2 regions of the Sodalis sp. RH15 genome follow, and region 1 is predicted to be linked to the other one. Evidence: riboswitches for the same ligand, from Rfam matches in the RefSeq annotation. Region 1 holds a riboswitch; the other holds the start of a gene.
The links. Region 1 has a riboswitch for cobalamin ahead of ACL2XO_RS07720 (energy-coupling factor ABC transporter permease). Riboswitches for the same ligand answer to the same signal wherever they lie in the genome.
Positions count from the first base shown of each region.

Region 1 (3,417 bases):
CTGATTTGCGCCTGCCGCATGGTAAAGGCGGTATCCTGCATAATAAAAACATAACGATACATCATATCCGCAATATCAATAACGGTATGCGGCACTTTGCAAAGGCGCAGCGTTTCCAGGATATCTATCATCGGCGTGCTGAATGACAGGGCGGCAACCAGGGTCACCGCCGCCATGATGCGTAAAAAAAGGACAATACCGAAGACCAATCCCTCCTGATAGGCATCAAGGGAAAAGTAGTGAAGCGGAATAGTGAACAGCAGCCGGCTGCCATGGGTGAACAGCACGCTTAAAAATACCAGCCAGGCAATACCCATCGGCATGATCAAGCGTTTTAACAATGCCCTGCGGTCAAAGGGCATAACGCAAAACAGACTGATGGCGGCCAGCCATAATGCCAGCGCCAGATACCATTGGCTCAAGACGGAAGCCACCGCCACCGCCGACAGCAAAACAACGGTTTTTATCCGGCTGTCCAGCCGGCGCAGGGGACTGGAGGATTCATCGGCGAAACGCGCCAGGCTCATGATTCTTCTTCTTTGCTCCCGACGGCGTTGCCCTTGCCGCCAAACAGCTTCAGCCAATGATATCCCACAATCAGGCCGGCGAAAAAGTTGGCCACGGAAAAGGCCCCCACCTCGGCATCCCCCGGCAATTCCACAAAGGGATGATGAGGTTTGTGCGCCACGCCGGTGGCCAAATCATTGACGTGGTTATCCGTACCGCTGCCGTCCATGTTGTGGGAATTCATATAGGTCCCCGAGGCAAAGATAAACAGCAGGATAACGCACATGACCGCCAGCATGGTTTTGGTGAAACCATCAAAAAATTGGGTTTTTTTCGCCTCTTCGGTCGGAGTCTCAATCTGCAATGACATGTTATGCTCCCGTTCTCGTCAAGATTCCCGGCAACAGGTCAGGACGCCGGCTGACCATGGCCTGCAGCACCGCGGCGGTAAAAACCGCCTCGGCCACCGCCAGCGGCAGCTGCGTCGGACCGTAGCCCATGAAAAAAATCATCCACTGCTTCACCAGCGGAACGTTGCCGTGCAGGCTTAACGCCAGCTCAAACGCGCTGGTGAGATAGGTCACCAAATCCCCCACCAGGCCGGCCATGCCCGCGGCGAGCCATAACGGAAAACGAAACGCCCTGAAGAATTTCCACACGGCGTAACCGGAAAAAGCCCCGGCAATGCCCATGGAGACCGTATTGGCGCCGATGGTGGTAATGCCGCCATGGCCCAGGAAGACCGCCTGGAAAAACAGCACAATCATCGACACCACCGCGGTGGCGAACGGACCGATAATAATCGCCGCCAATGGTGTGCCGCACGGATGAGAGCTGGAGCCGGTGACCGGCACCGGCAAATGCATCGCCGAGATAACAAACACCGCGACGCCGATCATGGCGAGGAAAGGTTTATAAGCGAGATTAGTTTTGATTTTTCGTTTTATTTCATAGATGCCCGGCACAACAAAAACCGCCGTCACGGCATAATAAACGGCGCACGCCGTCAGCGGTAAAATTCCATCTTCGATATGCATGCCTGATCCTCACGAGTGTCAACTATACCCATCATCTCTCTCGTTGCAGCTGTGCTGGATAGACTCTTTCACTCGAATAACCTGCCTGAGTAAGCCTCATCGGGATTTTTCGCTTGCCGCCGCTTGAAAACCATTGGGTATATAACACAAATTAAAAAACCAACATGCGGCAGTGAAGGAAGGAAAATAAGTTCAGACACGGGGAATGTTAACCACTCTCGCCGCGAAGTTATAACCGAACCCTTCCCATCACCCCGGGGATTGGTACTTCCTGTATGAGATGGGCCGGTCTCCTGGCTTGCCGTCATTCTTCTTTACCGCCTTCCCATGTCATAAAACACAGTGGCTGAAGGTAAATTCGTCAGGCTTACAGTAGCGGGGGCTGCGCCGGAATATTGATTATCCCAAAAGGGATCTGCACCGGCTTTCCGTTTCACCCGCCTCGCGATCGCGAAGCTAAGGCACCCAAATCTCGGAAATTTATCCTGAGTTTTTTTTCAATTAACGTCAAGGGATAAATAAACCTTATGTCGGGATTTTGTTGCGGTAGATCATGATAAGAAGAAATGATGAACGGGAGAAATTAGCGGGTGGATATCAGATTTTGTTAGGGAGGCGGGGGTTGTGCTTAAAATACCGGAAAATATTTGTAACGGTGAAATATGATTTACATCAAATATTGCCTTATAAAATTTAATTAGAAACATGCATCTAAATCAATTTTATAAAATCAAGAAATCAAGCAACCTGCTTATTGCGCCGATTAAAACAACCGGCGCGACATTATAATATTATTCTATTATTTCAATTGGCGGTGCGGCAAATCCGCCTGGAGCTGTATATCCCCAACCAATCCATGCCTGCGAATTTTCCGGTATTAAAATTGGTGGGATATCGTCGCCAGCGTCAAAAGGTGTAACGCCATCCCACACACAGACATTTATGACCACACCGTTTTGAATTTCTGCATAGTTTGCCATACACCTCACCACTCTATTTCTATAAAACCAGCGCTACCAGCGCCACCATTTCCACCACTGCCACCGCCAGAATATGGCGTTGCGCCGCCAGAACCACCAGCCCCATAACCACCCGCTGGAAGACCGTTCGGGCCGGCACTACCAATACCCGCGCGCTGATTGCCCCCACCCCCACCGAATGGCGAACTACCACCATTGCCCGATAAACCAGGCCAGCCATTTATTGAAGTATTTGCGCCCGGTGAGGCACTGTCACTTCCAGAACCGCCTTGAGGAAATCCGCTACCACCCGCACCTCCGCCCAAGGCTCCAGTACTGATACCAGCCCGGCCGACACTGCCGCCATTTCCCCCCGACAAGGTGATTAATGATCCTACTATCGTGTTCCCTCCGTTAGAACCCTTTGTGGCATTGTCTGAGCCCTGTCCACCTCCAGTACCTCCCGATCCAGCTCCACCTATGGTAATAGGAACTACCTGTCCTGGCGTCACACTGAGCACCGCTCTCTGAATCGATTGACCAGCACCGCCCCCGCCAGCGCAAGAGCCGGAAGCATTTGCTATATTGTTACTGCCGCCCCCGCCGCCAGCGCATCCGGAAATATAAATCGTTGTAACGCCTACCGGCACAGTGAAATTGCCGCTGGAGGTAAACGTAGCAAAACCATGGGGCGCCAGGGCTTCATAATCCGCCTGGGCGGTGACGTTAGCACCGGCACCTGCGGCAAAGGATTTGAAGTTGTTTGTTGTCATTAGAAATCCTCCAATAATTTTATCGAATGGATATAATGATTAAGTGAGCATATATTCAAAATTTGTATATATATAATCACGTTTAAACTTACAGGTTAAAAAATTAAAAACCCGTTATTGAAAATTTCCGTATATTCTGGA
Region 1 is NZ_CP178738.1:1,642,457-1,645,873, reverse strand. It holds gene cbiQ (cobalt ECF transporter T component CbiQ) at 1-527, opposite strand, end outside; gene ACL2XO_RS07725 (hypothetical protein) at 524-877, opposite strand; gene ACL2XO_RS07720 (energy-coupling factor ABC transporter permease) at 879-1,544, opposite strand; cobalamin riboswitch at 1,810-2,028, opposite strand; gene ACL2XO_RS07715 (hypothetical protein) at 2,336-2,524, opposite strand; gene ACL2XO_RS07710 (hypothetical protein) at 2,544-2,744, opposite strand.

Region 2 (3,417 bases), 1.6 Mb from region 1:
GGCCCAAGAGTTGGGCATAAGAATGGGAAAATTGCCCCCCGACGGAGGCGTTTGCAGTCATGGGGCCAGTGGTGTCGGTAATGGCGGGAAATGATTATTCGCCGATGCGGGAATCGGCAGTGCAGAGCGCCCTGAAACAGGCGCCGCTCATTCAGGCGTTTTTGCCGTCAATAAGACGCCGCATTCCATATGACGGGTGTAAGGGAATTGATCAAACAGCGCCATGCGTATGATGTCGTGAGTTTGAGAAAGGGATTCCAAATTGCGGCACAATGACTCGGGATTGCACGAGATATACAGGATGCGCGGATAACACCGCACCAGCTCCACCGTGGCGTCATCCAACCCGCTGCGCGGCGGATCGACAAAAATAGTTTCGCAGCGGTAACTGGCCAGGTCGATATCTTTCAGCCGGGTAAATTCCCGCACACCCTGCATGGCCTGGGTAAACTCCTCCGCCGACATGCGGATGATCTGCACATTGCCGATATGGTTGGCGGCAATATTATACTGTGCCGCTTCCACCGAAGGCTTGGCTATCTCCGTCGCCAGCACCCGCTCAAAGTTACGCGCCAGCGCCAGCGAAAAATTCCCGTTGCCGCAGTACAGCTCCAGCAAGTCTCCCCGTGCGTCTTGGGTTGCCGCCAGCGCCCACTCCAGCATATGGATATTGACGGCGGCATTCGGCTGGGTAAAGCTGTTTTCAATCTGCCGGTAGATGAGTTCCCTTCCCGATACCGGCAATCTTTCATCCGCATAATCCCGGTCCAGGCAAATTTTGGTTTTGGCGGCCCGGCCGATGAGATTTACCGCAAAACCCTGCGCCCGCAATTCATCCCGCAGCGCTGCGGCGGCCTCGCGCCATTCGTCATCCAACGGACGGTGGTATATCAGCGTGATGACCGCTTTACCGCTCATGGTGGTGAGATAATCCAGCTGAAAAAGCTTACGGCGTAAAACCGGCGAAAGGCGCAAGGCCTGGATCATTGCCGTCATCAACCCATTGATTAACTCGCTGCCGGCGGCAAAGAAATCGATGCGGATACGCTCTTTGGTGAGCGGATCAAACATGATGTGGTAGAGGTCCTGCTCTTCATGCCAAATCCTGAATTCGGCTCGCATCCGGTAATGATTTACCGGTGAACGGAATATTTCCGGCTCCGGCGCCCGGTAAGCTGCCATCATCGCTTTTAGTCGGGCGGCTTTTTCAGCCAATTGCGTTTCGTAAGCGTCGATAGGCAACGTCTCGGTAGTCATGATGATTTCTCGTCGATATGGGCCAACTTTATCGGTTTGTGGGGATTGTAGGGGATAAATGGATGATGTCCAATGCTGTTCAATTTATAATTTCTTACCTAATGAGTTCTATAGACATAATTATCCCTTTGATTGTAGGATATTTGCCCGGTCTCTTGTGAGTTAAAAGGGAATCCAGTTCTAAGCTGGAGCTGACGCGCAGCGGTGAGGGGACGTCAGGGCGATAGCGGAAGCAGACACTGTCTTTTCGACGGGAAGTCGTCGCCTGGTGTTAAACACATCCCAAGCCCGAAAACCTGCCGGTATTTCGTCGCAATATCCCTGTTTATCGCGTGCTATCAAACACGGAACCTGCGGCATCCTATTTTATCTATTGGATGCTACGTCAATGTTGACTATCAAAAATACCGTTCTGGCGGCATTGTCCGTTACGACATTCTCCGGGTGGGCGCAGGATAACAACGCTCCAAACGGCAGTAATGACACACTTATTGTTTCGGCAAATCGTTTTCCACAGCCGGTTTCATCAGTGCTTGCGCCCACCAGCGTCGTGACACGCGAGGATATCGACCGTGGCCAAATCAAATCGGTAGCTGAAGCCTTAAGCCGTTTACCGGGCGTGGATATCGCGCAATACGGCGGACTGGGACAGCAAAGCTCTCTGTTCATTCGCGGCACCAATTCCAGTCACGCCCTGGTGCTCATCGATGGCGTGCGTTTGAATCAGGCTGGGATTTCCGGCTCATCCGATCTTAGCCAAATTCCCATCTCTCTGGTTCAGCGCATCGAATTTATCCGCGGTCCGCGCTCCGCCGTCTACGGCTCGGACGCCATCGGCGGGGTGGTCAATATCATCACCACCCGCGAAAAACCCGGAACCACCCTGAGCGCCGGCATGGGTTCAAAGGGTTACCAAAGTTACGATGGGTCCACTCAGCAGCGGCTGGGGGATAATACCGTGGCCACGGTGGCGGGAAATTACACCTATACCCGCGGATTCGATGTGCAGGCCAATTTGCCCGACCCTTATGGCGATCCGGCGCAGCCCGACCGGGACGGATTCATGAGCAAGACCCTGTTCGCGTCGTTGGATCATACGTTCAATCAACAGTTCAGCGGTTTCGCGCGGGTGTATGGCTACGACAATCGTACCGCTTATGACGGCACTTATGCCTATACCGACCCGGCGCATGAAGATGCGCTGCTCGATACCCGCCAGTTATATAGCCGCACCTATGATACCGGCCTGCGTTTTCAGGAAGGTATATACGCCTCCCAGCTCTCATACAGCTATAGCCATACCAAGGACTATAACTACGATCCCAAATACGGACCCTATTCGGCTTCCGCTACCCTGGACGATTCCGATCAATACAACCTGCAATGGGGCAATACCCTCCACGTCACTCACGGTCTGGTCAGCGCCGGGGTGGATTGGCAGAAACAGACAACCGAACCCGGTACCGACTACCTCACCGATGGCTACGAGCAGCACAACACAGGCATCTATGCCACGACGCAGCAGCTTTTCGGACCGGTGACATTGGAAGGCGCGGTGCGGGGAGATGACAATTCACAATTTGGCTGGCACGGCACCTGGCAAAGCAGCGCCGCCTGGGAGTTTATCGAAGGCTACCGCCTGATCGGCTCTTACGGCACCGCGTACAAGGCGCCGAACCTGGGCCAGCTCTACGGCGCTTATGGCGGTAACGCCAACCTGGATCCCGAAGAGAGCAAACAATGGGAAGGCGGCGTTGAAGGACTGACAGGTCCGGTGGACTGGCGTATTTCGGCTTATCGCAACGATATTGATAATCTCATCGATTACGATACGGCGGATGAACGCTACTACAATATCGGCAAAGCCCGTATCAAAGGGGTGGAATGGACCGCCTCGGTAGATACCGGCCCGCTCCGGCATCAATTAACCCTGGAATATCTCGATCCCCGAGACGCCACCACGGACCAGATCCTGGCCCGCCGGGCCAAGCAGCAGATAAAATACCAGTTGGATTGGCAAGTGGCGTCCATTGACTGGTCTCTTAACTACCATTACCTCGGCCAGCGTTATGACACGGATTATAACACTGAACAGGTGGTGAAGATGGGGGGCGTCAGTTTATGGGACATTGCCGCTTCTTATCCGTTAACGCCACACCT
Region 2 is NZ_CP178738.1:7,104-10,520, reverse strand. It holds gene trmA (tRNA (uridine(54)-C5)-methyltransferase TrmA) at 148-1,257, opposite strand; cobalamin riboswitch at 1,389-1,576, shown strand; gene btuB (TonB-dependent vitamin B12 receptor BtuB) at 1,646-3,417, shown strand, end outside.
Region 2: another riboswitch for cobalamin. It lies ahead of btuB (TonB-dependent vitamin B12 receptor BtuB); the one in region 1 lies ahead of ACL2XO_RS07720 (energy-coupling factor ABC transporter permease).